Regions from separate parts of the Promicromonospora sp. NPDC023987 genome, predicted to be linked through region 1. Evidence: predicted binding sites of a transcription regulator. Region 1 holds the regulator's gene; each other region holds the start of a gene.
What was found. The regulator LexA, encoded in region 1, represses DNA repair genes until DNA is damaged. The targets are predictions, from matches to a motif close to TCGAACANNTGTTCGA.
Positions count from the first base shown of each region.

Region 2: a site for LexA is predicted at 5,374-5,389, ahead of AB0F40_RS03945 (DUF222 domain-containing protein). Genes of this name have one in related genera too.
Region 3: a site for LexA is predicted at 1,415-1,430, ahead of AB0F40_RS19070 (DUF222 domain-containing protein). Genes of this name have one in related genera too.
Region 4: a site for LexA is predicted at 6,445-6,460, ahead of AB0F40_RS02555 (DUF222 domain-containing protein). Genes of this name have one in related genera too.

Region 1 covers NZ_JBEZZF010000002.1:88,050-95,980, reverse strand. Annotated here, with positions in the region: gene AB0F40_RS01870 (sugar ABC transporter substrate-binding protein) at 1-604, opposite strand, end outside; gene AB0F40_RS01865 (LacI family DNA-binding transcriptional regulator) at 791-1,813, shown strand; gene AB0F40_RS01860 (SDR family NAD(P)-dependent oxidoreductase) at 1,928-2,707, opposite strand; gene AB0F40_RS01855 (helix-turn-helix transcriptional regulator) at 2,889-3,749, shown strand; gene AB0F40_RS01850 (hypothetical protein) at 3,909-4,166, shown strand; gene AB0F40_RS01845 (DUF5302 domain-containing protein) at 4,359-4,592, opposite strand; gene nrdR (transcriptional regulator NrdR) at 4,742-5,212, opposite strand; gene AB0F40_RS01835 (hypothetical protein) at 5,332-5,778, opposite strand; gene lexA (transcriptional repressor LexA) at 6,029-6,802, shown strand; gene AB0F40_RS01825 (L-lactate dehydrogenase) at 6,886-7,875, opposite strand; gene AB0F40_RS01820 (ATP-dependent DNA helicase) at 7,885-7,931, opposite strand, start outside.
Region 2 covers NZ_JBEZZF010000005.1:7,713-15,643, forward strand. Annotated here, with positions in the region: gene AB0F40_RS03920 (LysR family transcriptional regulator) at 57-947, shown strand; gene AB0F40_RS03925 (MarR family transcriptional regulator) at 1,038-1,631, opposite strand; gene AB0F40_RS03930 (pyrimidine dimer DNA glycosylase/endonuclease V) at 1,746-2,192, shown strand; gene AB0F40_RS03935 (MMPL family transporter) at 2,189-4,462, shown strand; gene AB0F40_RS03940 (hypothetical protein) at 4,597-5,238, opposite strand; gene AB0F40_RS03945 (DUF222 domain-containing protein) at 5,464-7,173, shown strand; gene AB0F40_RS03950 (TetR/AcrR family transcriptional regulator C-terminal domain-containing protein) at 7,272-7,931, opposite strand, start outside.
Region 3 covers NZ_JBEZZF010000047.1:21,310-29,240, forward strand. Annotated here, with positions in the region: gene AB0F40_RS19065 (PHP domain-containing protein) at 1-1,245, opposite strand, end outside; gene AB0F40_RS19070 (DUF222 domain-containing protein) at 1,656-3,137, shown strand; gene AB0F40_RS19075 (GNAT family protein) at 3,256-3,828, shown strand; gene aceB (malate synthase A) at 3,938-5,758, opposite strand; gene aceA (isocitrate lyase) at 5,758-7,107, opposite strand; gene AB0F40_RS19090 (helix-turn-helix domain-containing protein) at 7,387-7,931, shown strand, end outside.
Region 4 covers NZ_JBEZZF010000003.1:28,332-36,262, forward strand. Annotated here, with positions in the region: gene AB0F40_RS02515 (PQQ-binding-like beta-propeller repeat protein) at 1-1,027, shown strand, start outside; gene AB0F40_RS02520 (hypothetical protein) at 1,046-1,993, opposite strand; gene AB0F40_RS02525 (hypothetical protein) at 1,995-2,612, opposite strand; gene AB0F40_RS02530 (hypothetical protein) at 2,660-3,091, opposite strand; gene AB0F40_RS02535 (hypothetical protein) at 3,093-5,180, opposite strand; gene AB0F40_RS02540 (DUF6507 family protein) at 5,184-5,531, opposite strand; gene AB0F40_RS02545 (pore-forming ESAT-6 family protein) at 5,536-5,847, opposite strand; gene AB0F40_RS02550 (hypothetical protein) at 5,886-6,221, opposite strand; gene AB0F40_RS02555 (DUF222 domain-containing protein) at 6,501-7,931, shown strand, end outside.

The DNA of each region.
Region 1 (7,931 bases):
CGCCGCCGAGCTCGTCGACCGCCTTGGCCTGGTCGCTGAACTCGGCCAGCGTCGTCGGCCCCTGCTCGGGGTCGAGGCCGGCCTGCTCGTAGAGGTCCTTGTTGTAGAACATGACCGATACGTCGAGGACGAACGGCAGGACGTGCTGCCGGCCGTCCAGCGTGCCTCCTTCGAGGTGGCCCTTGTTGATCTGGTCGGCCTGGTCAAGCTCGGCGACGGCGTCGGTCACGTCGGCGAAGAGGCCCTGCTGCACCCAGTTGGGCACGTACACGATGTCGGCGGCGAAGAGGTCGGGCAGGCTGTCGCTGCCCGCGGCCGCGCCCACCTTCGCCACGTAGTCGTCGTTCGGCACGACCGTGAGCTCGACCTGGTTCTCGTGCGACGCGTTGTACGCCTCGACGAGCAGGTTCGCCTGCTGCTCCAGCGGGGCCCTGGTCCAGAGCGTGAGCTCCGTGCCGTCGTCGACGCCCTCGGCCGTGACCTCCGCCTCCTGCGTACCGCCGTCCCCGTCCGACGCGCTGCAGGCAGCGAGCGCCGTGCTCGCGAGCCCTGCTGCGAGGAAGGAGGCGACGAGCCTCACGCTCGCCCTGCGGTGGGTTGCCATCATCCGTCTCCTTGACTTCGTCGTCACTCGGCCGGTCGGTGAGCGGGGGCGCTCCGTGCCGAAACCGTCCGAAAAGGCTTTCTGTGACAGTAGACTGGGCGCCACACGACGTCAAGGACGAACCTTCGCCACTGTTGTGTTACACCTTTTCGGTAAGGTTCGGCATCGACTCTCCAGGAGGAATCCATGGCCTCGGCCGAGACCCCGCGCACCGCCACACTGACCGACGTCGCCCGCTTGGCCGGGGTCTCGATCGCCACCGCCTCCAAGGCCATCAACGGTCGCGCCCAGGTCCGCGCCGAGACCCGCACCCGGGTGCTGGAGGCCGCCGAGCAGCTCTCGTTCGCCCCGAACGCGGTGGCACGGGGGCTGCTCCAGGGCCGGACCGGCACCGTGGGGCTGCTCACGTCCGACCTGGAGGGCCGCTTCTCGATCCCCGTGCTGATGGGCGCAGAGGACGCCTTCGGCGCCGGTCAGGTGTCGGTGTTCCTGTGCGACGCGCGGGGCGACGCGATCCGGGAGCAGCACCACATCCGCGCGCTGCTGTCGCGCCGCGTCGAAGGGCTGATCGTCGTCGGCTCGCGGACCGACCCCCGGCCGCCCCTGACGGGCGACCTGCCCGTGCCGGTCGTCTACGCGTACGCGCCGTCGGAGAACCCGGCCGACATCTCCATCACCGCCGACAACGTCGAGGCGGGCGGTCTCGCGATCGACCACCTGCTCGCGTGCGGGCGCCGCCGGATCGCACATGTGACAGGTGACGCCTCCTACGCGGCCGCCCAGGACCGGTCGCGGGGCGCGGAGCGCGCGATCAAGGAGGCCGGGCTGGAGCTCGTGGGCGGGCGCACCTTCTTCGGGTCGTGGAGCGAGGGCTGGGGGCGCGGGGTGGCCAGCATGATCCTCGACCAGTACCCGGACGTGGACGGCTTCTTCTGCGGCAGCGACCAGATCGCCAGGGGCGTGCTGGACTCGCTGCGCGAGTCCGGCAAGGACGTTCCTCGCGACATCTCGGTCATCGGGTTCGACAACTGGGCCGTGCTGACGACGAACACCCGGCCGCAGCTCACGAGCGTCGACATGAACCTGGAGCAGGTGGGGCGGATCGCCGCGCGGCGGCTGTTCGAGGCGATCGAGGGCCGGGCCGCCTCCGGTATCGAGGAGCTGCCCTGCCGCATCGTGACGCGGGAGTCGTCGGTCCCTGTGCCCTGACCCGGGACTCGACGGCGTGCCGCTCCCGCCCGCCGCGGGTACGTGGACGCCTACGCCGTCGGGGCAGCTGGGCGGGCTGCCCCGTCTCCGTTCACCAGGTCAGCGGCCTGTCGTTCAGGACCTGTAGCGAGCCGCCAGTTCGGGCGACTGCGCGCTGAAGGCGGCGAGGTCTGCGGTGAACACGTCCTGCAACAGGCCGTCCCGCTCGACACCGGGAGCGGTGACGAGTTCGCCGAGCTCCATTCCACGAAGGCTCGCCGTGACGACGTCGGCCGCGCTCATCCGCGGAACAGCGGAGACGTCCATGCCCTGCCGCTCGTGAAACTCTGTCGCGACGACACCCGGGCACAGCACCTGCACGTTCACGCCGGCCGGGGACAGCTCGGCGTGCAGCGTCTGCGACAGGGCCACCGCGTAGGCCAGGCCTGCGGTGTACACCGCCCGAGGCAGCGGCACCTGTTCCAAGCTCGCCGGACCGCTGAAAGCGATCATGCCGGCGACGTTCACGATCTGACCGGCCCCGCGCTCGACCATGCCCGGTGCGACCGCCCGAGTGAGCAGGGTCGGTGCGGCCACCTTTACCCCGACGAGTTCCGCCGCCTGCTCCTCGGGCAGTTCGACGAACGGCTTGTAGTGCGCCACGCCAGCGTTGTTGACCAGAATCGTCACCGGCTGATCCCTGATCGCGGCGACGACCTTCGCGACGCCCTCCCGCGTGGACAGGTCCGCAGCGACGGTCCGCACAGTCACCTCCGGGAACTCTGTCACCAGCTCATCGAGCCGCGCCTGCCGACGGCCCACCGCGATCAGGTCGGTACCCTGCGACGCCAGACGACGGGCGTACTCCTGACCGATCCCGGACGATGCACCCGTCACGACAGCCAGTCCGCTCATGGTTCGTTCTCCTCTGTCTTGTTCGCCGGCCGCTCACGCGACACGAGATGCGCTCGCCCCGTTCTGGTCGCTGCGCCGTGACCAACGGTGACTCCCGCGGCGTCTTCGTGGGTATACCCGCGCGACAGTGGTCCCCGCAGGACCACCATCGAGGCCGCCTCAGCGGCCTAAAATCGCGAACATGGCCCCCAAGGAGAACTTGCTCGGTGACTACCTTCGGGCGCAACGCGCGCGCGTCCGTCCCGAACAGGTTGGCCTGGCCCCGGGGAACAACCGACGCGTGCCCGGCCTGCGCCGATCTGAGGTATCCCTTCTGGCGGGGATCAGCTCGGACTACTACCTCCGCCTCGAACAAGGCCGCGACCGACGCCCCTCCGCGCAGATCCTCGAAGCCCTCGCCCGGGTGTTCGGCCTCGACGCAACTGGTACCGCGTACCTGCTCTCCCTCAACGAACAGCCCCCTCCGCGCTCACGGCGACGGCCGCCGCCGGAGAAGGTCCCCGAAGGCATCAGCAAGATGCTGGCGATCCTGCATCTACCGGCATTCGTCGAAGGCCGCTATCTCGACGTCCTCGCCGCGAACCCGCTCGCCACGGCACTCTCACCCCGGATCGTCGCGGGCCAGAACCGCCTGCGCGACGTGTTCCTCGATCCCGACGAACAGGCTCTGTATCCCGACTGGGACGACACCACTGCTCGGCTGGTCGCCGGCTTCCGCCGCTCGGTCGGGACAGACACGAACGACATCCGGTTCATCGATCTCGTCGGCGAGCTCTCCCTCGCCAGCGACCACTTCCGCACCCTCTGGGCGCAACACGACGTCCAAGCTCGGCAGAGCTGGCCCATCACCATGAACCATCCCACCGTCGGCACGCTCACCCTCAACCGCGAGAAACTCATCATCAGCGACACTGCCCACGCGCTCGTTCTCGCGATCTACCACCCGGACGTCGGAACCGACAGCGCCGACAAGCTAGCGCTCCTCGCTTCCTATACGGCAGATCCCGCCCTGCGAACCGCTGACGGAAGACACGGTCGATGACTCACGCTGCACGCTCACGCGCACGGCCTCACCGCCGGGACTGCCGCGGGATCACTGACCATCACCGCCGTCGGCACCGTCGCGGCCGCCTGGCTCGCGGAGCTCATCGCGCACCTCGCCGCGCAAGGCCGGTTCCCGGACCGGGCCAAGGTCCGCGCCATGACAGCGACGAGCCGTGGCGCTCTGCTGACCATCGTCGTCCCGCTGCTCGCCCTGGCAGCCGCAGCCCGCGGATGGTGGGAGGTGACCGCCGCGCTGCGCGTCGGTGTCGGCGCACTGATCGTCTCGCTGGTGCTCATCGCCTGGCTCGGCGTCCGCCGCACCAAGCTGACCTGGCCGGCTCGGATACTGGCGCTGGGCGTGCTCGCGGCACTCGCCGTCGGGGTCGTCGCCCTCAAGATCCTCGCCCACGGCTGACTCCTGCGGCACGGCGCACGGGCGCAGCCGATGATGATCACCTCAGTCTCAGGCCACCCTGCGGAGTTGCGCCGTCAGCCCCTGTCAGTGGTCTCGGTGAGGCGGAACAGAGCCTGAGCGTTGCTGGCGGTGAACGCAACAAAGGCCGCCGACCAGGTCAGATACCCGGTCGGCGGCCCTCGTTACCGAGGATCAGCCGGACTTGCGGCGGAACATCTTCTGCACAGGGCCGGTCGTCTCCGAACCGTGCACCGCACCGGTGTTCACGTCGCCGGCGGCGGTCCGGTGCTGAGCCGCGTTCTTGCGGTCCAGCGCTTCCTTGAACCGTGCCTTCGCGTCCTTGCTCGGCGCTGTCGCGGCCTTGGGCTCCTCTACGCCCTCGGCTTCGACCTCTGCCGCCTCGGCATTGGGCTTCTCGTCCGTCACACCGATCACCTCCTCTTGTTCCGGGGGTCCCTCGATCGGGTCCGTCGTCGCCCAGCCTGCACTACGGCACAACGAGGTGCCAACATTTTTGGGCACGGTCCAGCTTCCGGCCACCGATACCCGGCCCCGTGGCGGCTCCGGGCGAGCCCTCAGGCCTGCGCGGCCGCCCGCTCGGCACGTTCCGCGCGCAGCGAGGTGATGGCGCTCTCGAAGTCCTCGAGCGAGTCGAACGACTGGTAGACGCTCGCGAACCGGAGGTAGGCCACCTCGTCGAGCTCGCGCAGCGGGCCAAGGATCGCAAGGCCCACCTCGTACGCGTCGATCTCCGCGCTGCCGTTGCTCCGCAGGGTCTCCTCGACGCGCTGGGCCAGGATCGCGAGGTCGTCGTCGCTCACCGGACGCCCTTGGCACGCCTTGCGCACACCCGCGGCGACCTTGTCGCGGCTGAACGGTTCGGTGGCGCCGGAACGCTTGACCACGGACAGGCTCGCGGTCTCGACGGTGGTGAACCGCCGGTTGCAGTTGGGGCACTGGCGCCGGCGCCGGATCGACAGGCCGTCGTCGGCGGTCCGCGAGTCCACCACGCGCGAGTCAGCATGGCGACAGAACGGGCAGTGCATGCTCACTCCTGCGTGGTCGACCACCGACCGGAGGCCTCCGGTCGCGCCCCGACCGTAAGCGGGCAAACCACCCCCATGCAACATCGCCGCGCCATTTGACGGCGAATTGTGGTCTCTCGTCACTCCTTGGGAAGGAGCAACAGCTCCCCGACCCCCAGAGAGCCCGACGACATCTGGTTCAGCTCCTGGAGCCGCCCGACGGCGTGCCGGACGTCCTCGCCGGGCTCCGCGATCTCCTGGGCGAAGCCCCAGAGCGTCTCCCCCGGCTGCACCGCGTGCACCCGCACCTCCGTCGGCTCGCCCGGTGAGCTGGCGACCGCCGTCGCGCCCCAGGTGATCATCGGCGCGAGCAGGAGCATGGCCAGCAGCACGAGCGTCACCCGGCCGCGCCGGGTGAGCCGCAGACCGGACAGCCCGAGCCGGTCGGCGATCGTGCGTTCCCGGGCCGGCCGGTACGCCGGGACCACGGTCGGCCGAGACACCGGTACATAGGCCCGGCCATACGACGGCGCGTACGCCTGTCCATACGTCGGGGTGTACTGCCGCAGCGGGATCACGTCCCCCATGGCCCCTCCTCGAAGAGTGACTGAGCTCTTGTCGTTCATACAAGCGTTCGTCGAACGCCCGTACCATTGTGTAGCACGGGACACCGTCGATGTCGAGACACGCTCGAACATTCGTTTGAGCCGAGCGAGTTTGTGATCTAGAGTGGGTGACGCACGAGAGAACATTTGTCGGAACGGGAGGGGCACGGGCATGACGGGACGGGACGGGACCAGCGACACGAGAGCCGCCGACACGGCACTAGCTGTCGACATGACACTCCCTGGCGTCGCCACGCTGGACGCGCCGAGCGACAAGGCGGTCGCTGACGTACACACGATCTCTCCGACAGACCGCCTCACCGAACGGCAGCGCCTCGTGCTGGACACGATTCGGCAGTCGTTCGAGACGCGGGGCTACCCGCCGTCGATGCGTGAGATCGGCGAGGCCGTCGGGCTGGCGAGCCCGTCGAGCGTCAAGCACCAGCTCCAGATGCTCGAGAAGAAGGGCTTCCTGCGCCGCGACCCGAACCGGCCGCGCGCGATGGAGCTCGTCGAACCCCTGGCGGACCAGGTCGACAAGCCGACACGCGGCGAGATCCACTGGCCCGAGCCGCGCCGCAGCGGCCAGGTCCACTGGGGTGGTTCGGTGCCCGACGACGCCAGCACCCCGCCGCCGTCGTACGTCCCGCTGGTCGGCCGGATCGCCGCCGGTGGTCCGATCCTGGCCGAGCAGGTCGTCGAGGACGTCTTCCCGCTCCCCCGCCAGCTGGTCGGCGACGGCGAGCTGTTCCTGCTCAAGGTCGCCGGTGACTCGATGGTCGACGCCGCGATCTGCGACGGGGACTGGGTGGTGGTCCGGCGGCAGAACGTTGCCGAGCAGGGCGAGATTGTCGCGGCCATGATCGACGGTGAAGCCACGGTCAAGACGTTCAAGCAGGCGGACGGCCACGTGCTGCTGCTGCCGCAGAACCCTGCCTACGAGCCCATCCCGGGCGACGAGGCGCAGATCCTGGGCCGCGTGGTCGCGGTGCTGCGCAGCCTGTAAGGGTCTCGACAAGCTCGACCAACGGATGGGCTCGACCAACGGGTACGCACCGGTGGTCGAGCCTGTCGAGACCTTCGCTGCTTCTAGAAGCCGAAGCGCCGCTGGACCGCCCGCACACTGTCCGCCGAGGCACGCAGGCCGGCCAGCTCGTCGTCGGACATCGGGACCCGCACCGTGTCGGTGACACCGCGCCGGTCCACGAGCGACGGCACGGAAAGGCAGACGTCGCTGATGCCGTGGTAGTCGTCCAGCAGCGAGGACACCGGCATGACCCGGCGCTCGTCGTTCAGGACCGCCTCGATGATGCGGGTTCCGGCCAGGCCGACGGCGTAGCTGGTCGCCCCCTTGCCCGCGATGATCCGGTACGCGGAGTCGACCACCTCGTGGTGCACCTCCGCACGCACCGCTGCGTCGATCGGTGGCCTGCCGCCCAGCGGAGCCCAGTCCAGCAGCGGGACACCGCCGATCGTGGCGGAGCTCCACAGTGCGATCTCCGAGTCACCGTGCTCCCCCGCGATGTACGCGTGCACGTTCCCGACGGCCACGCCGCAGCGCTCGGCGAGCACGACCCGCAGCCGCGACGAGTCCAGGACGGTGCCGCTGCCGAAGAGCTGCTCACGCGGCAGGCCGGAGATCTTGAGCGCCGCGTAGGTCACGACGTCCACGGGGTTGGTCACCATCAGGTAGGTCGCGTCCGGCGCGACGTCCACCAGCCCGGGCAGGATCTGGTGCATCAGCCCGATGGTCGCCTCGGCGAGGTCGATCCGGGTCTGCCCGGGCTTCTGCTTGGCCCCGGCCGTGACGACGACGACGTCCGCCCCCGCGCAGACGGCCACGTCGTCCGAGCCGACCACCTGCGCCTGGGACGTGAACATCAGGCCGTGCTGCAGGTCGAGCACCTCGGCCTCCACCTTGGCCCGGTTCACGTCGTGCAGGGCGATGGTGCGAGCCGAACCCCGCGTGAGCGCGGCGAAAGCCAGCGTCGAACCGACCGCCCCGGCACCCACCACCGCCAGCTTGGTGGTGCGTGACCCGGACGGCTGCGCGGCCTGGACGTCCGAAGGGACTGACATGTCTCCAGGCTATGTGTCGAGCCGCGCCAGCGCGGCGCGGACCAGCGCGGAGTCCG
Region 2 (7,931 bases), on a different contig from region 1:
CATCAACGGTGAAACTCGCATAGCAGCGATCACTTCCGCTGATCGACAGGAGGACCATGGAGCTCCGAGAGATCGAGATCTTTCTGACCCTCGCCGAGGAGCTCCACTTCGGCCGCACCGCGGATCGTCTGCACTTGTCGCAGGCCCGGGTCAGCCAAGCCATCAAGAAGCACGAGCGCAGCATCGGCGCGCTGCTGTTCCACCGCACGAGCCGTGTCGTGCGCCTCACGCCCCTGGGTGAACGTCTGCGAAACGACCTGCGCCCGCTCCTGCGGGGCATCAACGAGAGCACGGAGCGGGCACGCCTGATCGCGAGCGGCAGGGCCGGCGTCCTGCGCGTCGGGACCACCGCCAGCAACTCCCTGGAGCTACGTCCCTTCTGGGACGCGTTCCGCGCGGAGTATCCCGACTGGGACCTCCGCGTGCGCTACCAGCCCTTCAGCAAAGCCCTCGACGTGCTGCGCCGGGGAGACATCGACGTCTTCATCGGCTGGCTGCCCGTGGCCGAGCCCGATCTCACCGCGGGGCCGGTCATGTTCACTGAGCCCATGGTCGTGGCGCTGTCTCCCGACCACGACCTCGCCGCACGCGATGCGGTCAACCTGGAGGACCTCGCCGCCTTCGCGGTGATCGACACCGCCGACTCCCTGCCGCTCGACTACATCGGCGTGTTCAACCCGTTCCGGACGCCCAGGGGGCGCGACATCGGCCGCGGCCCGGTGGCCGGGGACGTGGAACAGGTCTTCGACGCGATCGCGAGCGGCGAGATCGCGCAGCCCCTCAGCGGCCACGCCGCCCGCTACCACCTGCGCCCCGATGTGACCTACCGACCGTTCCGCCAGGACTGGACGACCAGCTGGGGCCCGATCTGGCGGACCGAGAACGAGAACGCGGGCATCCGCGCCCTCGCGGCCGTGCTGTCGGCCCTGGGCCCGCGAGCTCTCTGAGCGCCCGGCCAGGACTACCGCGTCAGGCCGGGACCACCGCGTCAGGCCAGGACTACTGCGTCAGGCCAGGACTGCCGCGTCAGGCCAGGATCACTGGGGCGCCGCGCCCTGGTCCCGGGGCTTCTCGGGGCTCACGTCCTGGTCCTCGGCCGTGCCCGCCAGGTCGTCGAGGAACCGGGTGACGATCTCGCGCTCCTGCGGCGTCAGGCGTGCCGCGGCGTCGAACCGGCGGGCGTGGGTGCGGCCCACGGCCTGCCGCGCCGCGTGGCGCGTGTCCTCGGTGACCTCGATCGCGAGGCTGCGCCGGTCGGAGGGGTGCGGAAACCGCAGCACGTGGTCGCCCGCCGCCAGCCGGTCGATCAGCTTCGTGGTCGACGCCGTCGTGATGCCCAGGTGCTCGGCGATCGCTCCGGGTGTCACCACGCGCCCATGGTTCTGCATAGCGAGGATGAAGCGCAGCGCCCGCATGTCGGTCTCACCGAGCCTCATGTAGCGCCGCGAGGCCTCGCTCATGCGGCGCTCGGCCTCGCGCCAGCGGCGCAGCGCCTCCAGGACACCGACCACCTGGTCGACGTCGCCGTCGTCCAGACCCGCTCGGCGCACGAGCTCCTGCTCGGGATCCAGCACTCGCGGGTCCATCATCGATGGCTCGTCCTGGTCGCGCGGCACGGGTTCGGGGCTCACGCTCGGATGGTACTCCGCTCAGCTAATTGCGTCATATGCTTGAATATAGCCTGGCTAGCTAATCCCGCTGACACATCGGCGTGCCACGACGACCGGAGATGGAGGTCCTGCCGCATGCGGCTCTGGTCCCTCGACCCTGCCCTGCTCGACCGACAGGGACTCGTCGCATGCTGGCGCGAGGCGCTCCTGGCACAGGCGGTGCTCCTCGGCCGCACCCGGGGCTACACCGCGCACCCGCAGCTCGAACGCTTCCGGGAGCACCCGCAGCCCGCGGCCGCCATCTCCGCGTACCTCCACGGCCTGCACGACGAGGCGATGCGGCGCGGGTACCAGTTCGACGAACAGCGGATCGCGCAGCCCCTGGAGCAGCACGTCCACGACACGCCCAGGATCTTCGTGACCACCGGGCAGCTCGACCTGGAGTGGAAGCACCTCCTGCACAAGCTCGCCGTCCGCTCCCCCGCCCACCACGCCCGTCTCGTCTCGACCGGTTCGCCGGCGCCCCACCCCCTGTTCGTCGCCGTACCCGGCGACGTGGCGAGCTGGGAGCGCGCCTCGTGACCGTCGGCTCGCGCGTGCCACGCTGGCTCCGGGTCACCTTGCCGGCCGTCCTCATCATCGTCTGGTTCGTGGGCGCCGCGATCGGCGGCCCGTACTTCGGCCGGGTCGACGAGGTCTCCTCCAACGACCGCACCGCCTACCTGCCCGCCACCGCCGAGGCGACCGAGGTGCAGGAGCGGCTCTCTGGCTTCACCGAGGGTGACGCGGTGCCCGCGATCGTCGTCTTCGTCGCCGCCGACGGCACGGCCGCCGACGGCACGGCTCCCGACGGCACGGCTCCCGGTACCTCGGGCGAGCTCACCGACGACGACCTCGCCGCCATCGGCGAGCAGCTCGAGGCGGTCGCCGACCTGGAGGTCGTCGACGGCGACGTCTCCCCGCCCATCCCCGCCGAGGACGGCGCCGCCGCGCAGTCGTTCGTACCGCTGTCCGGATCGGCCGACCTCGGTGAGGCGACGGCGCAGCTCCGGGACACCCTCAGCAGCGGCCTGCCCGACGGCGTCGACCTGTACATCACGGGGCCTGCCGGCTTCTCCAGCGACCTGGTGTCCGCGTTCGCCGGTATCGACGGCATCCTGCTCGGCGTCGCCCTCGCGGCGGTGCTGGTCATCCTCGTCGCCGTGTACCGCTCGCTGCTGCTCCCGCTCGCCGTGCTCGCGACCAGCATGTTCGCGCTGTGCCTCGCGCTCCTGACGGTCTGGCACCTCGCCCGGTCCGGGGTGCTGCTGCTCAGCGGGCAGACGCAGGGCATCCTGTTCATCCTCGTCATCGGAGCGGCGACCGACTACGCCCTCCTGTACGTCGCGCGCTTCCGGGAGGAGCTGGTCCACACACCGGACCGGTGGACCGCCACCGTGCGTGCGCTGCGCGGGTCGGTCGAGCCGATCCTCGCCTCGGGCGGCACCGTCATCGCGGGCCTGCTCTGTCTGCTGCTGAGCGAGCTGCGCTCCAACAGCGCACTCGGTCCGGTCGCCGCCGTCGGCATCCTCTTCGCGATGCTCGCTGCGCTCACCCTGCTTCCAGCCCTGCTGCTCGCTCTCGGCCGCGCGGCGTTCTGGCCCCGCCGGCCCAGCTACGACCCGGAGGCCGCACGAGCCGGCGCCCAGGTCGACGGCGTGTGGGGCCGGCTCTCCCGCGGGATCCGCGCCAGGCCGCGCACCATCTGGGTGACGACGACGGCGGTCCTCACCCTCGGCTGCGTGGGGATCACCCAGCTCCAGGCGACGGGTGTGCCCCAGTCGGAGCTCGTCCTCGGCGTCTCCGAGGCGCGCACCGGGCAGGATCGGCTCGCGGAGCACTTCCCTGCGGGCTCGGGTAGCCCGGTCTACGTCGTCGCGCCGGAGGACGAGCTGCAGCGCGCTGCCGACGTCCTGCTCGACGAGGACGGGATCGCCCGGGTGGCGATCACGGCGGAGACCCCGAGCGGGACCGCTCCGGTGACCGCGGAGGGCATCCAGGCGTTCGGCGCGCCGGGCAGCTCGGACGGGGCGCCGTCCGGGGCCCCGACGCCGTCGGCCCCGGCACCGTCGGCCCCGGCCGCACGCGAACCCGTCGCGCCCGAACCGGTGGTCTCGGACGGCGCGGTGCTCCTCCAGGGCACCCCGAACGACGCCGCGGACTCTGCCGCCGCCGAACAGACGGTCCGCGACCTGCGCACCGCCTACGCCGACGTCGTTCCCGAGGCCCTGGTGGGCGGCGAGTCCGCCACCGACCTCGACACGAACGAGGCGTCGATCCGCGACCGTGCCCTCATCGTGCCGATCGTGCTCGTCGTGATTCTCCTGATCCTCATGCTGCTGCTGCGTGCGGTGCTCGCGCCGGTCCTGCTGATCCTCACGACGGTCCTGTCCTTCGGGACCGCGATGGGCGTGGCGGCTCTCGTGTTCAACGAGGTGCTCGGGTTCCCCGGCGCGGATCCGGCGGTGCCGCTGTTCGGCTTCGTCTTCCTCGTCGCGCTCGGGATCGACTACAACATCTTCCTCATGACCCGGGTCCGCGAGGAGTCGATCACGCACGGCACACGCGAGGGCGTGCTGCGTGGGCTCAGGCTGACCGGGGGCATCATCACCTCGGCAGGCCTGGTGCTCGCGGCCACCTTCACGGCGCTCGCGGTCATCCCGGTGCTGTTCCTCGCGCAGCTCGCCTTCATCGTCGCCTTCGGCGTCCTCCTCGACACCTTCGCGGTCCGTTCGCTGCTCGTCCCCGCCCTCGGCTACGACATCGGACGGGCGATCTGGTGGCCGTCGAAGCTGGCCCGCGGGGAGCGGTAGCCGCTGTCCCACACGGCCGCCGACCAGGGTGAACGTCTCGCTCTGCCACTGGCAGAGCTCGCCGGACGCACACGTCGGAGTGGAATCCGGACGGCACGTCACCGCACCGCAGCACAAGGGTCGCTGACGCGGCCCTAGCCGGGATTCAGCACCTCATCGTCCGCGTGCGCGCCGAGCTCGGCGACGCGCACCTCCGCGATGCGCTCGTACCGGCTGATCCGGTCGGTCCACTCCGCGTCGACGCCGAACGCCACCCGCGCGAAGCCCACCCGCGCGACGGCCTCGGCCAGACCTGGATCTCCGGGCGCGAGCAGCCGCACCGGCTCGTCGAGCGCCACGGTGTGCGGCGGCACGAAGTACTCGTCCGGCACAACGGTGTGCGCATGGACGAGCGCACCGACCGCGACAACCGAGCCGGCCCCCAACCGTGCGCGCTGCAGGACGGTCGCCGCGGTCGCCACGTAGACACACCTGCCGACCTCGCAGCCCAGCAGCGTGGCCTGCGGCCCCACGAAGACGTGGTCGCCGACCAGCACCGGCTGATCGCCGGCGACCGCAGACCCGCGCAACACCGCGTTCTCGCAGATCACCGCCGCCTCCCCGACCTCGATCCGAGACCCTTCGGCATCGAGCACCGCGCCGTACATCACCCGCGCCCTCGGCCCCACGCGGACATCACCGACCAGCGTGGCCGTCGGGGCTATGTAGGCGGTCGGATGGACCTGCGGTTCCAACCCGCGGTGCCGGATGCGGATTCCCTGCGCTTCAGCGATCACGTACGGATTCTCGCCCGACCGACCGCGAGCATGCTGGCGGATTTCTGACGTCGCGTTCGCACGGACCTGTGGCTGCTCGCCTGGTCCCGCTGAGGCACGAACGGTTATCCACAGATTCAGAGTTCAGCCATCCATGCGGACCTTTGTTCGATAGAATCGGAGCACGCAGACGTGGGGTGTGGAAGGCGCTCCGCGCTGCGACGGACGGATCGAGGGGGTGGGACCGTGGCAGCAGATCAGGACGACGGCGATGTTCAGCGCCCTGTCGAGTGCGTCCTCACCGATCTGGAGAACCTGCTGGACGAGCTCGCCCACACCGTCAGTCCCGAGGCGCTGGATGGTGCTCGTGCCGGCCTCGCTGCTGGTGCTGGCACTGGTCCTAGTGCTGGTTTGGCTTCGCGCGGGCCGATGCCGGCCACGCGCCTGGTGGCGGTGTCGGCGCGGTTGCGCGTGGCGGGCACCCGGTTGGATGCGGTGCGGTGGTCGGTACTGCCCCGGATCGAGGCCGCGGGGCTCTGGGCGCAGTCCGGTGCTCGCACGTTCGCGGTCTGGCTCGCCCGCAACGAAGACGTGCAGACCGCGACCGCGAAGCGGGACGTCCGTACCGCCCGGGCACTGCGTGATCACCTGCCCGCGACCCTGACCAAGGCACTCGCCGGACACATCAGCCAGGACAAGGTACGGGCTCTGGTCGAGGTCGCGACCACCAGCCCCGAGCGGACCCAGGCTCTCGGGGCCCCGGCGGTGGACCTGGCCACCATCGAACCGGCCGCGACAGAACCGGGTCCGGACGGACGGGCCCCGGACGGTGTAGAGGGCACTGAGGGCACTGAGGGCACAGACGCCGACGGTGCGATCGACGGGGAGACCAAGGGCGGGGACGATGGCGAGGCGCCCGGGATCGACGGCCCGACGCTGGACGGCTCTGCCGTGCCGGCGGTCGGCTCGCCGACGTGGGAGGAGCAGCTGCTGGACTGGTCGAGCGAGAACGGACCGGACCGGTTCCGGGGCCTGGTGCGCTACTTCGCCCGCCACGCCGACCCGGAGGCCGACGAGCGTGGCTACGCCAAGGCCAAGGACCGTGAGTACCTGGACGTCTCGCCGACGCTGGGCGGGTATCACCTGTCCGGGTTCCTCACCGAGGAGCACGGCCAGGCACTGACTACCGCGGTCGGGTCGGTCATGGGCGCACCGGCCACGGGCGATGACCGCACCCCCGGACAGCGCCGTGCCCAGGCACTGGCCGACATCGCCCGCGTCGTGCTGGACAACGGCCACACCGGCACCGGTGCGGCCGTGCGCCCCCACCTGTCGGTGACCGTGTCCTGGACCGAGCTCCAAGCACTGGCAGCGAAGAACCAGATCAACACCGCCCGGCCCACGACAGGCACCAGCACAGCAACCGGCAGCGGCACCGGCAGCGGCAGCGGCACCGGCAGCGGCACCAGCACCGGCAGCCCAGGTATGTCCGGAACGGGTACCGGGGGCGTGGCCGGGCTCGACGGGATCGGCGTGCCCACGATCAAGACACCCGCCGTGTTCACCGAGACCAACCATCCCGTCCCGGCCAGCCTCCTGCGGCGCCTCGCGTGCGACAGCCAGATCACCCGCATCGTGTTCGGACCCGACTCCCAGATCCTGGACGTCGGCCGCACCCAGCGCACCGTCACCGGACAGCTACGACGAGCCGTCATCGCCCGCGACAGACACTGCGTCCTGGGACAGTGCGACCAACCACCATCGCGCTGCGAGGTGCACCACGCCCTACGCCACTGGGCCGACGGCGGCGAGACCAGCGCGAGCAACGCCGCCCTCCTCTGCTGGCACCACCACGACCTCGTCGACAGCCAAGGCATCACCATGCACTACGACAACGGCTGGCACTTCACCGACCGCAACGGCCACCCTCTCCACACCACCAGTGCCCGCACATGACCGGGCCACACCACGGCCGTCACCGCACCGAGCCCCTCCGGAAGACCTCGCGCACCGGATCCCGCGTCCGTAGAAGGCTGCTCGTAAGCCAGGACCCACTAGCGTGTCCCCTCACGCTCTGTCGCTACGAGTCCGGCGATCACCCGGCCCAGACCGTCTCGGAACCAGGTGTCGACGTCGGCGCCGAACGCGTGTGGAAGCCTCCCGCCGCTCGTCGCCTCGAGCCACGGGTGCCGACGGCGCATGCCCGTGCGGTCGAGCCGCCGCGCCTCCTCCGACCACCAGGCCCGGTAGGCCGTCCCCGAGTGTGCTGTCTCCTCGCGCTCGGCCAGGAGCAGCAGTGCCATGCCCTGCACGTATCCGCTCAGAGCGATGTATCGGCCGAGCGCCGCCGTCGGATCGAGGCCGAGCGCCACGAACGCCTCCGTACTCGCCCGCGCGGCATCCAGCACAGCGGGGACGAGGGGCGGGCGGCTGGTCGCGACCAGCGACACGAGCCACGGATGCAACCGGTACGCCGCCCACTCCTCCTCGGCAAGGCGGGTGAGCGTCCGGACCGGGCTCACGGACGACGGCGCGGCGCGCTGCGGTCGGACGAAAAGCTGCTGCACCACCGCTGCCACAAGACCGTCCCGGCTGCCGAACGCCCGGCGCGCTTCGGGCAGTGCCACTCCGGCGTGCTGAGCAACGGTGCGCAGGGTCACCGTCGCGATCCCGTCGGCGTCAGCCAGGGCGATGGCCACCCGGATCAGATCGCC
Region 3 (7,931 bases), on a different contig from region 1:
GAGCGTGGTCCCGTTACCGCGGCCGCCACGTCCGCCGACAAGGCGGACGTCGAGCCCGTCGACGAGGTGCCCGTGGTCCACCCAGACCCTGCCGCGGCGCAGGCCATCCATGACATCGAGGTAGCCGTGCCGCGTCACGCCGACGTGGGTGCGGCTGAACTCGCCCGGCCAGAAGTCGCTTCCGGGCTGCGGCGTCCCGGTGTCGACGGGGGACGGCTTCCAGCCCAGGGAGTCGAAGTTCTGCCCCGGTGGCATGTCGCCGTCGCGCCACGTGTCCCAGATGGTGCGGTGGTTGTCGGAGTTGGAGGTGATCGAGAACAGGGTGCCCTCGGCCAGCATCGCGTCCCACATGCCTCCGACGGTGGCGGTCATCCAGTCGAAGCCACCGAAGGTTCGGTAGGCCTCGATGGGGTAGCCGGAGTAGGAGTCCGGACGCGGCGCGTTGTTGTACTCGCCCCGCTGGGCCCCCGTGCTGCCGCGGTAGGCCACCCAGGCCGGATCGGCGTCGCCCTGGGCGCCCGGCGCGCCTTCCATACCGATGAGGACGCCGCGCGCGGCGTCGCGCCAGGCCCGGATCTCGTGCGGTGAGTCGATGCCGAGGCGGGACGGGTGGTTAGCCAGCACGAGAACGTCGTCGACGTAGCCGCTCGTCCTGCGGGCGGCGAGCCAGCGCAGTGCCTCCACGGCGCGCTGCTCGTTCTCGGGCAGATCGGCGTCCCAGCCGTTGAGCTTGGCGTCCCACCGGCGCTCGAACTCGCGCAGCAGCTCGACCTCGTGCCGGCCGGGCGCGGCGAACACCGTGCCGTGCTCAGCGGCGGGGATGTACCACTCCAGGCCCTGGAAGATGAGCTGGCGCGGGTTGCGTGCCCGGGCGGCCATGATCTCTGCGTGCTCGGCAGCGGCGCCCTTGTCGCGGTGCCCGTGGTTGCTGTGCTCGGTGAAGACCATCCAGTCCAGGCCGAGCTCCGCACCCTTCTTGGCAAGCTGGTCGAAGTCGTACTTGGCGTCGTGGCTGTAGCGCGTGTGCACGTGGTGGTCGCCGACGAGCCACGCGAGCCGCGGATCACCGGGGCGACCCGAGGCGGCGGCAGTTCCGGCGTGCGCGCCGGAGGCGAGCGCCAGCCCACCGGCCATGCCGAGGCGCAGGAAGGTGCGGCGTGAGGCGCCCTGCGGGTCCAGCGACGAGGCGGGGACCGATGGATCGGCCCAGGCAGGCAGATCGGTGGCGCGGAACGGGGTGGGCATGGTTCCTCCTGCGGCAGAGCATGGTGACGTCACAGGGTCGCGCTGCTTGAAGGCGCACGCGTGAATCTGGGGTGTCCGGCGACTGTCGGTCGGCCGTCGAGCCGTCGGCTCGGTTCCGACCCGGGCAGTCCATCGGCGAACAGGAGGGGACAGGCGTTCAAGAGGCGGATAGAACGGGTGTGCTATAGAATAATGGCATGTTCAGAGAGCGAGCAGTGGCGGGGCGACCGGCCGGCGGCAGGTTGCCCGCGGCCTCGCCTTCTGACGCTCGAGGCGGGGTCGGTGCCAGCCTGGCACTCGTCACTGACGCTGAAATCGACGCTCACACGGGTGCCGACGTCGGCGGTGGTTGCAGCGGTGCCGTCATTGCCGCCGACGTTGCCGGCCCTTCCAGCACGCTCGCCGGTGACGTGACAGCCGCCAAGGTCGCGGCCCTGCACGCGTGGCTGCTGTCCAGCTCCGCTCCGGCCGACGCCGCCTCGCGGGTCGCTACCCTGCGCGCCCTGGAGGAGCTCGCCGCTGGTGTCGTGGCCGTGCAGTCGCAGGTGCTGGTCGACCTGCGCGACGAGGAGGTCCGGGCCGCGAAAGAGGCGGCGCTCGCGTCGGGTGGCACCGCGCACGACAAGCGCGGCCGGCAGATCCCGGTCACGGTCAGGTCCGCGGCACGCGACGCGGAGACGAGCGTGGCCCAGCAGGCCGGGCTCGCGTTGCGGGTCTCGCCGCACCGGGCCCGGTCACTGCTCGGGGTAGCGACGGTCTGGTGCACCGAGATGCCCCACACCCTCAACGCCCTGCGGGAGGGACGACTGTCCCAGGAACGCGCGACGGTGCTGGTCAAGGAGACCGCCTGCCTGACCCTGGCAGACCGCCAGACCATCGACGCGGACCTCTGTGCCGACCCGGCCGTGCTGGAGGGTGTGGGTACCCGGCGGCTGGTCGCACTGATCACCGAGCACGCGGCGCGGCTCGACCCCGCCGCGCTGACCAAGCGGGCCGCGAAGGCCGTCTCCGACCGGTGCGTGACCCTGCGCCCGGCGCCGGACACGATGACGTACCTGACGGCGCTGCTCCCGGTCGCCGAGGGCGTGCAGACCTACGCGGCGCTGAAGCTCGCCGCGGAGACCGCCCGGCACACGGGCGGGGACGAACGACCCACTGGGCAGATCATGGCCGACACGCTGGTCGAACGGATCACGGGCCAAGAGAACGCCGGGGACGTCCCGGTCACGGTGCACCTGGTCGTCTCGGACGAGGCGCTGCTCGCCGGCGGGCACGAACCCGCCGTCGTGCTGGACGGTACCGGCGCGGGACACGGCCCCATCCCCGCACAGGTAGCACGCAACCTCGTCGCCAACGGACTCGACCTGAACGCTGCGTGGCTGCGCGCCGTCTACACCACCAGCACGGGCGACCTGGTGGGCACCAGCAGTAAGCAGCGCTTCTTCGTCGACGGGCTCGCCGACCTGCTCCGCGTGCGCGACCAGGGCATCTGTCGCACCTCCTGGTGCGACGCACCGATCCGGCACCTCGACCACATCACTCCGGCAGGCCGCGGTGGGGACACCACCCTGGCGAACGGCCAGGGCCTGTGTGCTGCCTGCAACCAGGCCAAAGAGACACCCGGCTGGTCCGCAGCCACGGAAGCCGATCCCCGGACCGGTAGACACACCGTCACCACCACCACACCGACCGGACAGCAGTACCGGTCGGTCGCACCCCAGCCCCCACGACCGGCACGAAGCAAACCGCCGCTCGACGGGCAGCCGCCGGGCGTGACGACGGTCGCGCGGCCTGACACGCAGTCGGGCCGAGCGACCGGCCCGGTCACCCTGTCGTGCCGGGTGCGCCAACCAGTGCGCCACCACCTACGACCGGCAGCCCGCGCAACCTGAGACGCCCGGCTCTCTCCGAGCCCGGGCCGGCACGCGGCGCCCAGCCGCATCGGCGTCGTCAGGCCGGGACCGAGTATTCGATATCCGCCACGCCCCGTCATGGCGCACGATGGCACGCATGTCCTTGGTCACTCCCCGCCTGCACACCGCTCGCCTGCGTCTGCGGCCCTTCACCGACGCCGACACCGCCCCGCTCTTCGCACTGCACAGCAGCGCCCTCGTGATGCGCTACTGGGACTCTCCACCGTGGACCGAACAGACTCGTGCGGAGCGCTTCATCGCGATGTGCCGGAAGATGGCCGACGAAGGGACAGGGGCACGAGTGGCCATCGACCGTGCTTCTGACGGAGCCTTCGTCGGCTGGTGCGGTCTGACCGGGTGGAACCCGGAGTACCGCAGCGCGTCGTTGGGCTACTGCCTCGACGACGCGATGTGGGGCCACGGCTACGCGACAGAAGCCGCGCACGCCCTGCTGCAGTGGGCGTTCGACACGCTGGACCTCAACCGAGTTCAGTCCGAGACCGACACGCGCAACGTGGCGTCTGCCCGGGTCCTGGAGAAGGCCGGATTCGTCCGTGAGGGGACGCTGCGGGAAGAGTGCGTCGTGAACGGCGAAGTCTCGGACACGTGGGTGTTCGGGTTGATCAGGCGAGAGTGGAGGCCGCCGATCACGCCGGGCGCAGCCCGCTAAGGGCCAGTGCCACACCCGACGCCGGGCCGGTCAGACCCCCAGGGGTGGTGGGGCCGAAGAGAGAACGGCGACCGGCGCGGCGTCGGGCAGCTTGTGGAGGGGGCGAACCTCAGGCCTGGTCGGCCGGCGATCCCACCAGGTGCCCCTGGTAGGCGGGGCTCGTCAGGAACGGCGGGAACGCGTCCCGCAGGGCGACCTCGCGGAAGATCGCCGCCGCTTCCTCGATGCGGTTGCCGTGGTCGGGCGGCAGCGAGGCGACGACGTCGAGCAGCAGCGCCTCGACCCGCTCCCGGGTGACCGGCAGCTGGTCGTCGTCGGTCACGGTGCCCGAGGCGATCCACTGCCAGACCTGTGACCGGGAGATCTCGGCGGTCGCGGCGTCCTCCATGAGGTTGTCGAGCGCCGCGGCTCCGGTACCGCGCAGCCAGGCGTCGAGGTAGCGCACGGCCACCGAGACGTTCGACCGCAGGCCGGCGGACGTCACCGTGGCACCCGCCCGGCGGGCCGACGCGATGTCGAGCAGCTCGTGCTGACCCACGACGACGTCGGGCCGCAGTCGGCCGACCTGGTTCGACGCGTCCCCCAGCACCGCATCGAACTCGGCCTCGGCCACGGGGATGAGGTCGGGGTGCGCCACCCAGGTGCCGTCGAAGCCGTCCCCGGCCTCGCGCTTCTTGTCCGCGGCGACCCGCTGGAACGCCTCCCGGGTGACCTCGGGGCTGCGGCGGTCCGGGATGAACGCGCTCATGCCGCCGATGGCGTGCGCCCCCCGCTTGTGGCAGGTGGCAACGAGGAGCTCGGTGTACGCACGCATGAACGGCGCCGTCATGGTGACCTGCGCGCGGTCGGGCAGCACGTACGAGTCACCGCGCGTGCGGAAGCACTTGATCACCGAGAACAGGTAGTCCCAGCGGCCGGCGTTCAGCCCCGCGCAGTGGTCGCGCAGCTCGTACAGGATCTCCTCCATCTCGAACGCCGCGGGCAGCGTCTCGATGAGCACGGTGGCGCGGATGGTCCCGCGGGGGATGCCGAGCGCGTCCTGCGCGACCTCGAACACCTCGTTCCAGAGCCGTGCCTCCTTGTAGCCCTCGAGCTTGGGCAGGTAGAAGTACGGCCCGCGACCCCGCGCGATCAGCTCGGCGGCGTTGTGGAAGAAGTAGAGACCGAAGTCCACGAGCCCGCCGAGGGCGCTGCTCGTGATGCCGTTCGAGTCCGTGTAACGCAGGTGGGCCTCGTCGAGGTGCCAGCCACGCGGCCGGAACACGATGGTCGGCAGGTCGGCGATGTCCGACGACCGCAGCGTGTACTCCTTGCCCGCCTCGTTCGTGAAGCTGAGCGTGCCGCGGATCGCGTCGTGCAGGGCGAGCTGCCCCTCCACGACGTTGGGCCAGGTCGGGCTGGACGCGTCCTCGGCGTCGGCCAGCCAGCACCGGGCGCCGGAGTTGAGCGCGTTGATGGTCATCTTCGGGTCGGTGGGACCCGTGATCTCGACGCGCCGGTCCTCCAGGCCCGGTGCGCCCCGGGAGCCCGCGACGCGCCAGTCCGGGTCGTCGCGAACCGGCCGGGTGGAGGCCCGGAAGTCGGGGTCGCTGCCGTCGGCGATGTCCTGGCGGCGGAGCTGGCGCTGCGCGATCAGCTCGTCGCGGGCGGCGTCGAACCGGTCGTGCAGCAGGGCCAGGAACTGGAGCGCCTCGGTGGTCAGGATCTCGCCGTAGCGCGGGCCGACGGCGCCGGTCACGGTGATCACGCCCCGGCGGGCACCGGTCCTCGAGGCGCCCACCCCGCCGCTCGGCAGCGTGCTCGGTGCCGAGCTCCGCACCGCCGGGACAGAGCCGGTACGTGCGGCCGGCGGGGTGCCGATGCCGGCGAGGCCGGCGTCGGGGTCGAAGGGGTTCGCGCCCTGTGGGCGGGTGTCGATGGTCGCGGTCATCAGAACTGCGCCGCCTCGGTCGAGCCGGCCAGGGCAGTGGTGGCGGAGTCCGGGTTGAGCGCCGTCGCCACACGGTCGAAGTAGCCGGTGCCCACCTCACGCTGGTGCTTGGTGGCGGTGTAGCCGCGCTCCTCGGCGGCGAACTCCGCCTCCTGCAGCCGCACGTACGCCGACATCTGCTCGCGGGCGTAGCCGTGGGCGAGGTCGAACATCGAGTAGTTCAGGGCGTGGAAGCCGGCCAGGGTGATGAACTGGAACTTGAAGCCCATGGCGCCCAGCTCGCGCTGGAACTTCGCGATGGTGTCGTCGTCCAGGTGCTTCTTCCAGTTGAACGACGGCGAGCAGTTGTAGCTCAGCATCTGGTCGGGGAAGTCCGCCTTGACGGCCTCGGCGAACTTGCGCGCGAGCTCGAGGTCGGGCGTGCCGGTCTCCATCCAGATGAGGTCGGAGTACGGCGCGTAGGCCTTGGCCCGGGCGATGCACGGCTCGATGCCGTTGGTCACCTTGTAGAAGCCCTCGGCGGTGCGCTCACCCGTGATGAACGGGAGGTCCCGCTCGTCGACGTCGGACGTGATCAGGGTCGCGGCCTCCGCGTCGGTCCGGGCGATCACGATCGAGGGCACGTCGGCGACGTCGGCCGCCAGCCGGGCGGCGTTCAGCGTGCGCACGTGCTGCTGCGTCGGGATGAGCACCTTGCCGCCGAGGTGGCCGCACTTCTTCTCCGAGGCGAGCTGGTCCTCCCAGTGCACGCCGGCGGCGCCCGACTGGATCATCGACTTCATCAGCTCGTAGGCGTTGAGCGGGCCGCCGAAGCCTGCCTCGGCGTCGGCCACGATCGGGGCCAGCCAGTCGCGGGTCGGGGTGCCGTTCTCCGAGACGTCGATCTGGTCGGCGCGCAGGAGCGCGTTGTTGATGCGACGGACCACGGCGGGCACCGAGTTGGCGGGGTAGAGCGACTGGTCGGGGTAGGTCTGTCCCGAGAGGTTCGCGTCACCGGCGACCTGCCAGCCGGACAGGTAGACGGCCTGGAGGCCGGCCTTGACCTGCTGCACGGCCTGGTTTCCGGTCAGCGCCCCGAGGGCGTTGATGTAGTCCTCCTCGTGCAGCTGCCGCCACAGGCGCTCGGCGCCGCGGCGGGCGAGCGTGCTCTCCTCGCCGACCGAGCCGCGCAGCGCGACGACGTCCTCGGGAGTGTAGGTGCGCTCGATGCCGGCCCAGCGCGGGTCGGAGTCCCAGGACTGCTGCAGCTCCGCGGCCGTCTGCACCTGGTCGCCGGTGCGCACGGGCTTCGACGCGGTCGTCGCGGACACAGTCGCCTCGTCCGTTGAATCGATGGTGGGTGCGCTCATGGCGATCTCCTTCTCGGTGGAACGTCGTCACCGCGCTGCCGGGTGACGTGTTACGACCTTCTGCCCTGCGCAACCCACTTCTCAAGCAGATCTGAGTAGAAGAAAGCTGGTTCTTCTGTTGAACGGAAGCCTCTTCGTATGTCACCCTCGGGCATGGCAGGAACCACCGGCAATGGCAGAACCGCGCGAAACGTGACTTCTTCGCGTCCCACGCAGAACGGGGCAGGCCAGGCGACGGGTCGGCCACGCGGCAGGGTGCCCGGTCAGGCGCTCGGCCAGGTGCCCGGTCACGCGTCGGTGCCGGCGGGCGGCCCGGTAGACACCGAGCCGGATGCCCTCACGATCGGCCGGCGCATCCGGCACCTGCGGACCAGCAGGGGAATGACGCTCGACGACCTGGCCTCGGCGATCGACCGGGCACCGTCGCAGGTCAGCACGCTGGAGAACGGCAAGCGGGAACCGAAGTTCTCGCAGCTGCAGGCCATCGCCAGGGCGCTCGGCACCGGCGTCGACGACCTGCTGTCGGCGGAGGCGCCGTCGGAGCGGGACGCGCTGGAGATCGAGCTCGAGCGTGTGCAGCGCGGGCCGCTGTTCGCGTCGCTGGGGATCGAGGGCGTGCGCATCGGCAAGTCGCTGCCGCACGACGCGCTCTCGACCATCCTGGCGCTGCACCGCGAGCTGGAGCGGCTGCACACCGAGCGCGCGGCAACGCCCGAGGAGGCCCGCCGGGCCAACGGCGAGCTTCGCGGCGACATGCGCGCCAAGGACAACTACCTGCCCGAGCTGGAGCAGGTCGCCAAGGGCCTGCTCGCGGACGTCGGGCA
Region 4 (7,931 bases), on a different contig from region 1:
CCCCGGCTTCCTGCATGGCACCACCGACTTCGCAGACCTCCGATTCCAGATCGGCGCCGAGCGTGTCACCGCCGCCGAGGGCAATTCGGACGGTGTGCGCGCGGACGGCTTCAGAATGGTCGGAGTTCATCTCTTCTCGACCTACGGCCGGGGCCACCGTGGCGAGGAGCCGGAGCAGCTCGGGTACATCGAGGACGACGAGGTGGTCTGGCACCGGCCCTACACCGAAGTCTTCGACAAGGGCTACTCCACGGATGGGGGTTGGGAATGGGCTGACGGCGACAGTACCGAGTTCGCCATCGGATCCGGTTCCTTCGTCGACTCCTCCATCTTTGACGCACCCGACGGGACTTCGTACACGCGCGACCTGACCGAGCGACAGGTCGTGGCTCTCGATCGAGGAACCGGCGAGACTCGCTGGGCCTTGGCCGGCGGTGGAGGATGCCCGTTCATCAACCTGGATGTCTTCGGCGAAGAAGACAACGAGCTGCTCGTCGCATGCCGCTGGAACGCAGGAGAGCTCGCTAGCACCGCGGGCAGCGACGACGTCACCTATCCCGAGACGCCCGACGTGGACCTGCTCGGCATCGACCCGCACACGGGACGCGAGGTCTGGTCAGTGCCCCTGGGCAACCTGGAGTACACCGAGGACAGCGAGTCGTTCGTGAGCGACGACCAGAGCCTGATTCTGGACCTCGACGGCGAGGTCCAGGCCGTCGATCTCGCTACCGGAGCGATCGACGCCATTCCGGAGGGCACGTACCTCTGCGAACGAGCCCGCGAGGAGTTCATCGCACCCCACCCCAGCGAGCTCGGCAAGACGTCGCCGTTCGGCGGCGGTGACGCACGGTTCCCCTGCGACCAGGACGGCTCGGAGATCAAGACCGATGCGCTCTCGGTCGCGGCACTCACGCTGGCCGACGGCGAAGAGGCCGAGAGCGTCTTCGTGAGCGGCACAGACCGAATGGCGCGCTACACGGTGCCCGAGGAGCTCACCTTGACGGACCGGCTGCGCGACCTGTGGTGATCGGCACGGGAGCGGCCGTCACTGGGTGATGACCTGCGCCTCGCCCATCACGATATTCGTGCTGTTGGTGCGCTCGACGGGGATGATGCCGGTCTGGCCGATGCCATCCCACTCGACTGTCCAGTAGGAGGTCGCGGTGACCTCGTACTCACCCTGCTTGGTGTACCGATGTCCGCAGTCAGGGGAATCGGCAATGTCGAACCGGTCCTCGTACGGCGTCCCCGCCCCGACACACGTGACCGTGTTGCCGTCGCCCATGTCCCACACGACCTTGTCCACGCTCGCTGTCGCCGTCACGGTGTGCCCACCGGCCGACGCCGAGGCCGTGATCGGACCGAACGTATTCGGCGCGGGCTCGTTCACCCACATCCACTGCGGCATCCCCACGATCCCGACGCTGCCTGGCTTGTCCTCCGGAACGATGCCGATATCGATCGGCTGCAACTGCATCCGGTCAACCGCGCGCTCGGCGAGGACGGCGGGGTCGACATCAGAATCGGGCGCTCGTGGCGCCCAGTAGACCGACCGCCCCGGGCAGTCCGCAACAGGAATCGTGTCCTGGCCCGGCTGCGGGACACAGATGTATGGCATGCAAACCACGATCACGCCATCATCGTGCCCTGCCCAGACGTCGTCGTCCTTCGACGGCTGCGGATCGGCCACCTCGACATAACACCGCCCGTCCCACACACCGAACTGGGACTCGCAATCGATCACGTTCCCGCCGAACCGACACGCCCTTTCCTTGTCCGTGCCTGGATCCGGGGTTCCAACAGGAGCGGCGCTTTCGCCCTCGCCAGGCGTGCCAACTCCGACGATGATCTCTCCATCCTGGCCGGCCTCCGCCCCGCCCTCTGGTGGTTCGACAGCCATCGCGACACTTGCGCTCTCTGTTCCAAAGCTCGGCGCTGCAATCCCGACGAGCACGAGCGTGAGGAGCACGATCATTGCGCCGGCGCGGCGCACCTCAGCAGTCCTTCCCCGTCGAAGCAGTTTCGACGACCGACCACACGCCACTACTCTGCCCCTGCATCACGACTCCCATCTCAATCCTGCGCGAGTCGCCCTTCTTCAGAGCGGACGTACCGTTGGGTCGTACGACGTCCTTGCCACTGTTGTCCGTACAGATGATCAAATGCACGCGATGCCCCTGGACTGATTCGTCGAGCGGATCACCCTCGTAGTCAGTAACCTCGACCGACGCAACGCTCGCCTGGCCGGTCTGCTTCAACTTTAGTTCCGTAAACTGGTCCCAGAAAGATTGTTGCGAAGCCTGAATATCAGCATTACCGAGATAGCCGTTGTTCATCAGCTCCCAGAACGGGCTCTCGCCCTTCTTCGCATACCGGTCGCTAATATCCCGGAACTCGCTATAGCGCAATTCGGCATCAGCAACGTTCTTCTCCTTGGCCGCCGCTGCCGGGTCGGTTGGCGATGGGGAGGCCGTCGGTGTCGGCGAGACTGGTGGAGACACCATGGCCTCCGAACTGGCCTCGGTTTCGCCTCCACAGGCCGACAAACCAAGCGCCAGAGCCACCGCGATGGTAGCGCTCAGCACGGCGAAGGGCGGAGATTTGTAGAGCATGCGACAGGTTCTCCTCGCAATGGTTATGTGGCCCAGCCAAACATTATTCAATCGGCGCCGGGCGGGTGGATGTCATAGCGGTCACGCATGTCGCCGACTGGCGGCGTCCCCCCGTTAAATCCGAGATCAAGATCATCGAAACTCGCTCCACCCTCGTCCGCAAGGAATTGCGTACCAGGGATCCACGCATCGTCCAAGGCGCTCTCGAAAGCAAAGGCCTTGTATATCTCCTCGATTACCAAAGTAGCTTGTTCTTGCGTTTCGACGGACATAACGATCGTTCCATCCTGACTCGGAGCACCGAACGAGCCACCACATTCATACTCGGCCGAAACCACCTGATCTACCGTAAGGGCTGCGCGCTCAAACGCCGCCGCACATTGCTCATCCAGGTCACTGGAATCACCACAGCCAGCGACGAGAGATGCCGCCACCAGGCTAGTGCCCGCTACGACCGCACTTCGGTTGAAGATTCTCACGTCAGCCCTTTCTTACGATCGGAACGTCAATCACACTGAACTCGCCCTCCGAATTCAGAAACCGGACACCGCTATCATCCGCAGTTCCATCGATCTGATTCTGGTACTCCAAGAGTTTCGGAACGGATTCCATGTTCTCCTGTACCGATCGTGCATATTCGAGGTAAGAATGGTTACGGTCGAGCCTCTCTCCGATACGGAGGTCTTCTTCTGAATCAGGCGTGGGAAGGGTGATTTTAGTGTGGTGCTCCCCGTCAGGAGAAGGGTCGCCCAGAGTGATCTTCAACGGGACGGACCCCGGAGAGAATTGCAGAGTGCTGTTCTCGGTGTCGAGCAAAGGAACCAGGTCCCCGGCGTGCTGAATCTCCAAGACGCGGACGTCATTGCTGACCTGGGTGTTATCTATCGGGGAACCGACCGTGACCAAATCGGTCACGTTGTGGGCGGCGAGGAACTCGGGATCCGACGCAAGATCGGCCGCAGTCATGCCACCCTGGGAGTGACCGGCCAGCATGATCGGTGTGCTGGCCGACAAGGTGGCGTCATCCGCGATGACCCGGTCGATCGCCATCTCCACCGACTCCGTCATCGTGGAACGTCCGCCGGCCGCGGTGTAGACGTTCCCGATAAAGTCCGCTGGCTGGTCATTGCCAGGATCGTTCCACGGAAACCATGGCTGAGTCCCCGGGACGCTCACGACCACCACCGGCTCACCGCCATCGCTCGGCGAGATCTTCGTGACGCGGATATATCCCTGGTCCCACTCGTTCTCAGACCTCTCGCCCAACCGTTCGCTCGTCTTGTAGGCGTCAGAGATGCTCAGCAGCACATCCGCTACTGTCTGCAGCTTCTGAGGTGGCTCTTGGCCGGGTTTTGTGCCGTCGTACGTAATGGGCTCGCCGATCGCAGGTTGCCCATCACCGGCCAGGTCAACGTCCCACACGCCGTACGACAACGTGGTCCCCGCTGCATCGAGCAACGACCCGACGAGCTGCATGTCCGAAGCCGCAACCTCGGTGAACTTCGGATCTTCACCGTGCACCAGTGGAACCACGGTCGCGTTCCAGAGCAGACTCGTCGCGTCGCCCACGTCGGCCCAGGATCCACCGATTGAGTCCGCGCGGTCACCGACCCAGAGCCATGCAGCAGCGTTCGCCTCGGCCGTCCAGATGGCGGTGTCCTTGCTCACCTGCCACAACGCATCGGCCTGATCCGAGGTCCAGTTCAGGACACTCTCGGCCGCGTCGCCGATCCCGGACACTAAACCCTCGGCCTCCGAGACGCCCCACCCGATCAACGAACGCCCCGCCGCAGCCCAGGCCGCCTGCTGATCCAACGGTGAGACACCCGGCCCACTCAGCTTCGACAGCACCGGATACGCGGACGCGAACGTGGCCCACGAAGCCGAGCTCCACAACCCGACGGTCACCTGCTCGATCGCCTGACCCGCACACGACTCCGGCCCACCCGAATCGCCCCACGGCATGCGGTCACTGGAGACGCCACGAGCGGTGTCGAACAGAAGCCCAGCCGCGCGCTCCTGCCACCCGTCGATCGCACGAACCGCCGCAGCGCAGGCCCGCTCAGCCTCAGCCAGGTCCTCAGCAAGAGCAGTAACCCGGGCGGTCAGGAACGCGTTCTGTGTCGCCAGCACCGGATCCAGCCCCACCGCCGACACACCGCCAAGACCCGACACCGGACCAAAGCCCGAGGCAGGACCGACCTCCGCAGCCCCACCCACCGGCGCCGCAGCAACCCGAGCCCGGAACTCCGCGACCTCGACCCGCAGCCGATCACGCTCGGACACGACCTCGCGCAACACCCCCGCGAACGCCAGCAGCGCGCCGGCAACCCGCTCCAGCTCATCCGCCAGACGATCAGTATCAGCACGCACCGGATCCATCACGCGCAACAACTGCGCGGCCTCCGGCGCCTCGTACGACGCACCGAGCCCGGCCCACGCACCAGCGACATCATCGCCACCGCCACGCACCGCACCCGCGTCAGCCCGCACACCCCGCGCAGCATCACCCACCGCATCCGGATCCAGCCCCGCACCCGGAACATCGGCCACCTCAACCAACCGCACGACTCAACCCCTGGCCGTGCCGGAAGGTCCACCTGACGTCGTCGCCTGCGAAGAGAGACTGTTCTGCGTCTGCGCCATCTCTCCGTCCGCCTGGTTGTAAGCACCCACCGCCTGGGCAGCGCCGGCCATGCCGGACTCGATGCGCGCGCCGATCGACCGGAGCGTCTCGAACCGCTCGCTCAAGAACGTCCCGAGCGCCTCGGAGATCACCGGACTCCCGTCGGCACCGGCCACCGCCGACGCTGCATGGTCCTCGAGCCCGCCCAGAGCGGTGGACAACGACTGCGCACGGTCCTGGACCCTGCGCAGCGTCGCCTCCACGCCCTCGGGCGACACCCGGTAACCGCTCATCTGGTCAGCCGATCGAGTCGACAGCTGCCCGGGCGCGCGTCATCGCGTCCTGGGCGGTCGCATCGTTCTGCTCCAGCGAGCTTCGCAGCGTACGGATGATTCCGCGGACCTCGCCCGCGACGGTGTTCCACCGCACTTCCTTGGCCCGGTAGTCCTCGGACACGCCCGATGCCTCGTAGTCGGCCATCGCGGCCTTGACGTCCGCATCCCGCTGCTCGATCAGCGCCTCCAGACGGGATGCGACCCGCTCGAAGTTCTCCTGCGTCGTGGTGGACGCACCCAGCTCGTAGTCCCGACGATCCATCGCGTTGGCCATGAGTCCTGCTCTCTCCTGGTCTCTGAGCTATCCGTCGGTTACTTACCGGAGCCGAAGCGCGCGGCGTCGAACGACACAGTTCCCTGTGAGGCACGTGTCTCGTCGGCCATCGTCGTGTCGCCCTCGGCGAACGACCTGTCCATCCCCGAGATACCGGCCAGCACGGCGCCGAGCGCCTGGTTCAGCTCGTTCGAGATCTCGTCGGTCCGGCCCTTGAAGGCGTCGAACGCTGCGCGACCGGCGCCGTTGAACTTGCCCTCGAGCGGCTCCGCCGCCGCGGAGAGCTCCCGCACCAGTGCGCCCAGGTCCTCGGAGGACGCGCCGGTCTTCTTCGTCAAAGTCGAAAGGACTTCAGAGCCCATCGCGAACTTCATAGCCAGCTCCCCCACATCGGACCCATGTCAGAAAAATGAACGATCAGCCGCGCCGTAAGGGCGCACAGGGCATAGACGCCCACGCCAAGGTACAAGGGGCCGATTCACCCTGTCTACGAAATGCGTTTCGCCCGATCTGTGGTGGCGCGCGTATGCGCGGCGCTTGCGGGTACCTGCTCGCAGCCTCAAGAGTTATCCACAGATTTGAATGAGCGGGTGCAGATCGCACGAACGTTCGAGAGAATGGAGTCAGCGGACAACGGATCGGGGGTGGGACAAGTGGATCAGTCGACGGATGGCATGGCGGCCGGTGGTCTGCCTCCCGCGGGTTCGATCGAGGACGCGTTGGCGCGGATCGAGGGTGCTGTCGCTGAGTTGGCGGGTCTGACTGGTCAGGAGGTGCTGGACGGGTGGGACGCGCCGAGTGTCGGCCGGTTGGTCGAGGCGCACTCCCGGGTCCGTCGGTTGACCGGCCGGTTGGACGGGGTGCGGTACACCTTGTTGCCGCGGATCGAGGCCGAGGGTTCGTGGCGGTCGAGCGGGATGGCCCGCACCTTCACGTCCTGGCTGCGCCTGCGTGAGGGTGTGTCCGCGGCCACCGCGAGCAAGGACATGACGATGGCGCGCCGCCTGGCCACGGCACTGCCGGTGACGCGGGAGCGCCTGGTCGCGGGTGACCTGGGTGTGGATCACGCGCGGGTGATGACGGAAGTCGCGCCGACCAGCGAGACCCGCACCGACGCGTTGGCCTGGCTCATCGATACCCGCACGGGTGAGACGACGACGCCGGAGCGGTTCGTGCAGACCGTGCCGGTCGACTTCCCGGACCCGGTGGATGACCCCGATGGTGACCGCACCCGTGAGCAGATCACGCGGGTGCTGGAGGGTGCGGTCGAGGACGGGACGCTGGTGACCGGGGAGGGCTTGGTCCTGCGGGAGGCGGGCTCGTTGAACGCGGACCAGTTCCGGGTCGTGGCACGCCGGTTCGCGACCGTGACCGACCCCGACTCCGACGACACCGACGACGACAAGGCCGCGCAGGGCGAGTTCCTGGACCTGGCCAAGACCTTTGGTGGATATCACGTGGCGGGGTTCCTGACCGACGAGCACGGGCTGCTGGTTCAGACAGCGCTCACCGCGGTGCTGGGTGCGCCCGCTGCGGAGGACACCAGGACGTCCACCCAGCGTCGGGCGCAGGGCCTGGCAGACGTGGCCCGAGTGGTGCTGGACACCAACCAGCCTTCTCCGGGGGCGGCGGTCACACCGCACCTGAACGTCACGGTGTCCTGGACGGAGCTGGTCACCCAGGTCACCCGCACCCGCGACGGCCTGTGCCTGACCTGCGGACAGGCCAGTCCCTCCCGCGCAGCACCAGGCCGCACGGCCGCGGGCACGGGCACGGGCACAGCCGCGGGTGCGGCAGCGGGCACGGGCGCGAGTGCAGTGGGCACCATGACGGTGTCCGGGCTGCTGTCGGCGGGCGGCCCCGTGTTCACCGAGACCGGCGGGCGTGCACCACGCGCGCTGCTGCGCCGGTTGGCCTGCGACAGCGCGATCACGAGGATCGTGTTCGGGCCGGATGGTGCGGCGCTCGACGTCGGGCGGGCACAGCGGACCGTGACCGGGCAGATGCGTCGCGCGGTCATCGCCCGGGACGAGCATTGCGTGTACCCGGGATGTGACCAGCCACCGTCACGGTGCGAGGTCCAC